One region of the Tateyamaria sp. LSS28 genome, then DNA from elsewhere that is predicted to be linked to it. Evidence: riboswitches for the same ligand, from Rfam matches in the RefSeq annotation. Region 1 holds a riboswitch; the other holds the start of a gene.

Region 1 (2,397 bases):
ACGATCGTCGCGGATGTCCAGATTGTAGCCATTGAACTCGGCCGTGCCTGCAATGCGGAACCGCCCGCGCCCCAGGCGCGAGGTCACGATCTTGGCCTCATCATCCAGAAGACTGACCCATGGGGCCGCGGCCTGACTCTCTGCATCGTCCAGATTGACTGTGATGGAGTATCCTTTGACCGGGTAGATGTTCACACGATCGCCCAGTTGTGCCGCAATGGCACGGCTGCCAACGCCCGCACAGACCACGATGCCTTCAAATTGCTGCGTCTCTGTTGTCCCCGCATAATCCCAGGTCAGGCGAACGCCCGCACCGGTATGCGTGATGTCCGTCACCTTGCACTTGTAGTGAAAGGACGCGCCCATCTGCTCACACCGGTCGCTCAGCGCACGGGTATAGCGGTGAATGTCGCCGGTAAAATCGCTCTCGGTATAAAAACCGCCAATCGTGTCGGCCTTCAGCGTAGGTTCCAAGCGCTGTACCTCGTCCGCCGACACCTCGCGTCGTTCCAACCCCGCCTTTTCCAGCAGCGTATTTACCCGGCGGGCATGATCGAACTCGGACTGCTGACGGTACACATGCAGAATGCCGCGCCGTTCCATGTCGAAATCGGCGCCCACTTCGCGGGCAAACTCCAGCAGATGTTCCCGCGCGGCAATGGCCAGGCGCGCCGTCTCAACCGTGTTGCGCTCGTAATCGGGAATGTTGCCCATGAATTCCGCCATCCAGGACAGCTTGTGCCAACTGGGCGCCGGGTTCACGAGCAAGGGCGCATCGGATTTCAGCATCCATTTCAACCCCTTGAAGATGGTGCCCCAGCGGGTCCAGACCTCGGCATTGCTGGCCGAAAGCTGACCGCCATTGGCAAAGGATGTCTCCATCGCGGCATAGCGGTTGCGGTCAAACACGCTGACGTCATAGCCGCGGCGGGCCAAGGCATAGGCGGTCGTAATACCGGTGATACCGGCGCCGATCACGGCAATACGGGTCATGGGGGTCCTCCCAGTGCACGCAGATATGGACGCATCCGGCACCGTGCCGGGCAAGCGTCCCCATCTGTCGCGAGACCTGAGAGCTTCACGGACCAACAGGGCCGCTTTCTCCTTCGGTGGGCCGGGCGCGTGACGTCCGACCACTCTCCAGATCGTCACATGTGCCCCTGAACGGGGGCGCGGCCGGCACGGTTCGTGGTGCCTGAGAGTTTCCGGGGCGTTGCTCCTTCGGCGGCAGCCTGCGCTGCGCTCTCCCATGTCGGCCTCTGCGACTGAGGCGCGTATAGGAAATCCGATTGAGTCGCGCAAAGGAAATCGCGATCACGGTATGTCACGGAACTACAGGCGCACCGTGACCGCCACATTGCCTCTCATTTTTGGCGAGCGACACGCCAGGACCTCGCATGTCAGAAACCCCGGCCATCCGGAAAGGCCAAGCTGAAAATGGGCAAAAAGCAGGACCAGGTACGGCGTGCTGACGGCAGCAGTCGCGCGCGCACCATGATGTACCGCGCCAGTTCACGGCGGCGCTGCCCTGTCCTTGTTCTACATCGCCAAAGTACGCCCGCGGTGAAATTCAAAAAATGAGTTTCTCCAATGTCAAAGACGCCCTAGGGTCACCCGGTATGATTGAACTCAGGGACAAATCAATGACTTCCAAAGCAATTCCAGCAGATGCAATCCATCCCCCCGGCTGGAACGCCATGTACAAAGGCTACGACGTGGTGAAGGGCGCGTATGCCAGCCAGAACGCGCTGAAGGCAGCGCTGTTTGATTTCACCGAATTGCCTGAAAAGGACATGACAACCTACGCTCAGGCCGGTGTAACCTACAAATTGCCCAAGTTCACCAACCCGAACTTCAATCACACTTCAAACGCGCGCGTGTTCGCAGGTACATCGGCACAGGAGCTTTCGCAAAAGCTGTCGGTCTCCATCAACGCTTCCGGCGAATACAACGGTTTCGCAGGATCCATCACCAGCACATACAACGCTCAACGGATGGACAGTTCCAGCTTTTCGTTCACCCAGTACTACGCAATGTACCAGATGATCGCGCTGCAGATGCAGCCGTTAACTGACCTGCGCCCCTATCTCATTCCAACTGTCAAAGAGGCGATTAACGGCACAGGCACAAACCCGTTGACGGCAGACGAAGTGATCCAGACGTTTGGTTCGCACTTCTTGACGGGTGGCGTGTTCGGTGGATCGATCCTCATCTCCGCGTCGACATTCTCCAAATACTCGTCGTCAACGCAGTCGCTGACGGCAGGGATCACGGGCAGCTACGGCGTCTTTGCATCGGGTAAAACGACGACATCGCTGTCGCAATCCGCACAACACTTCTACGACGGGTCTCATTTCCAAAACTTCATCGTAGGTGGAAATGCGACTGTGGTGTCGA
Region 2 (2,397 bases), on a different contig from region 1:
CTAGAAGAAACTTATGTCTGGCAACGAGCGATCACTGCAATATGTCGAAGCGCTTGCAGATCAGGTTTCTTGGCGTCCTGTATGTTCGAAAGCCCATCGCTTCGTAGTATGCCAACCCTTCCGGATTATTCGCGCCAATGCTTGCGTCGATATGAGCCAACCCTGCATCTTGCGCAGCCCTACATGTGACATTGAATAATGCGCGACCAACGCCACGCCGTGCTGCGGAGGGTCGTATGTGCGTGCCAACAATGCCCCACCCCGGTTCTACACCCCATTGGTTGCCCGCACGGGCAGTTTTGAGTGACTGGAATCCAAGTATGATCCCATCGTCCTCGGCCACGGAGCAACGAATCTTATCGACGCTTTCAATGTAGTATTGCCGTACGAATTCCTCATCGTCAGGACTCAAACGTTTGCCAGCGGCCGTCAGCTCGCGAAGAAATGTGCTCATCTGCTCAATATCTTCAACTGTGCCATCCCTGATCATCATCGCCACTCTCCATTGCGTTTTGGCGATCATGCACATCAGTCACATGCGACCTCAAGGACCCGCAAGCGAGCAAAAGGTGGGGTGGCACAAAACAGCAAAAGGTCGTTTGGCCGATACAAGCGCCGACCATCAGCTGGTATCAACTTTCTGCTTGCCACTTCGGGCAAGTTTCCGATACGAAACTCTCACAGCTTGATGTTGGGAGAACCAGCTTACTGGTGCCGAAGGAGCAACTGCCTCGGAAACTCTCAGGCCAAAGGACCAATGTCAGGCCAAACTACTCTGGAGAGTGATGCCATTGGCATCCGCCGAAGGGATAATGATCTCAGGCACCCGGGACAGAGGAGGCACCGACGCGCAAGAGATGTCTTGCGCATGACTTGGTGCCGCATGATTTGACGCAAATCTTGTCGGCTTGAAAAAGGTGATGAGGCATGTCCGATCTAAAGCAGACCCCGCTTCACGCGTTGCACGTTGCCCTTGGGGCCAAGATGGTACCCTTTGCGGGGTATGACATGCCGGTGCAATACGAACTGGGGGTCATGAAAGAGCACCTCCATGCGCGGGCGAAGGCCGGTCTTTTTGACGTCAGCCATATGGGGCAGATCATTGTGCGCGGGACGACTTATGACGCGGCTGCACGTGGTCTGGAATCGCTGATTCCAGTCGATGTGTTGGGCTTGGGCAAGAACCGCCAACGTTATGGCTTTTTCACGAATGCGGATGGCGGCATCGAAGACGATCTGATGCTGGCGAACCGCGGGGATCATGTGTTCGTTGTGGTGAATGCTGCCTGCAAGGACGCCGATATTGCGCATATGAAAGCCGCGCTTGAACCGGATGTGACGGTGACTGAGATCACCGACCGTGCCTTGCTGGCTTTGCAGGGGCCTGCCGCTGAAGGTGTGCTGGCCGCGCTCGATCCGCGTGCAGCAGAGATGCGCTTTATGGATGTGGCTACGCTGGATCTGAACGGGGTTGAGGTCTGGGTTTCCCGGTCCGGCTACACGGGCGAAGACGGGTACGAGATTTCGGCACCCATGGATGTCGCGGAAGACATTGCAAAGGCCTTGCTGGACCATTCTGACGTTGAAGCCATCGGCCTGGGCGCGCGCGATTCCCTGCGGTTGGAGGCGGGGCTGTGCCTATATGGGCACGACATTGACGCCGCAACAACGCCTGTTGAGGGCGGTCTGACATGGGCGATCCAGAAGGTGCGGCGCGCGGGCGGAGACCGGGAAGGTGGCTTCCCGGGCGCGGAGAAAATCCTGGCCGAGATGGATAGCGGCGCTGCGTGCAAGCGCGTGGGGTTGCTGCCTGCCGGTCGCGCGCCCATGCGCGAGGGCGTGGTGCTGTTTGTAACCGAGGATGCAACGGATTCAATTGGTACCATCACCTCGGGTGGGTTTGGCCCCACGGTCGGGGGACCCGTTGCTATGGGTTATGTCACCACTGAATACGCCGCGTTGGGCACCACGATTTTCGGCGAATTGCGTGGAAAACGCCAACCACTCACGGTCGCAAAAATGCCGTTCACGTCAGCCAATTTCAAACGATAGTAGAGAGGAAACCCTATGAAATTCACCGAAGAACACGAATGGCTGCGCGCCGATGGGGATGCGTATGTCGTGGGTATTACCGAGCACGCGACAACGCAGTTGGGCGATCTGGTCTTTGTCGAATTGCCCGAGGTTGGCGCGACCGTGAGCAAGGACGACGAAATTGTGGTCATCGAAAGCGTGAAGGCGGCGTCCGACATCATGGCCCCGGTCGATGGAGAGATCACCGAAGTGAACACGGCATTGGCAGATGATCCGAGCCTCGCCAACAGTGATCCGTTGGGTGAGGGCTGGTTCTTCAAGATCAAGGCTTCGGATCCGTCGCAGCTGGACGCGCTGATGGAT

The links. A riboswitch is a leader RNA that binds a small molecule or an ion and turns the genes downstream of it on or off. The one in region 1 is predicted to bind glycine.
Region 2: linked by a shared signal. The riboswitch ahead of gcvT (glycine cleavage system aminomethyltransferase GcvT) and the one ahead of AC53L6_RS08465 (D-amino acid dehydrogenase) in region 1 are both predicted to bind glycine.

Annotation. Positions count from the first base shown of each region.
Region 1 covers NZ_JCAPFI010000002.1:796,023-798,419, reverse strand. Annotated here, with positions in the region: gene AC53L6_RS08465 (D-amino acid dehydrogenase) at 1-993, opposite strand, end outside; glycine riboswitch at 1,048-1,154, opposite strand; glycine riboswitch at 1,173-1,260, opposite strand; gene AC53L6_RS08460 (MAC/perforin domain-containing protein) at 1,644-2,397, shown strand, end outside.
Region 2 covers NZ_JCAPFI010000007.1:163,360-165,756, reverse strand. Annotated here, with positions in the region: gene AC53L6_RS20545 (GNAT family N-acetyltransferase) at 32-523, opposite strand; glycine riboswitch at 683-767, shown strand; gene gcvT (glycine cleavage system aminomethyltransferase GcvT) at 928-2,052, shown strand; gene gcvH (glycine cleavage system protein GcvH) at 2,068-2,397, shown strand, end outside.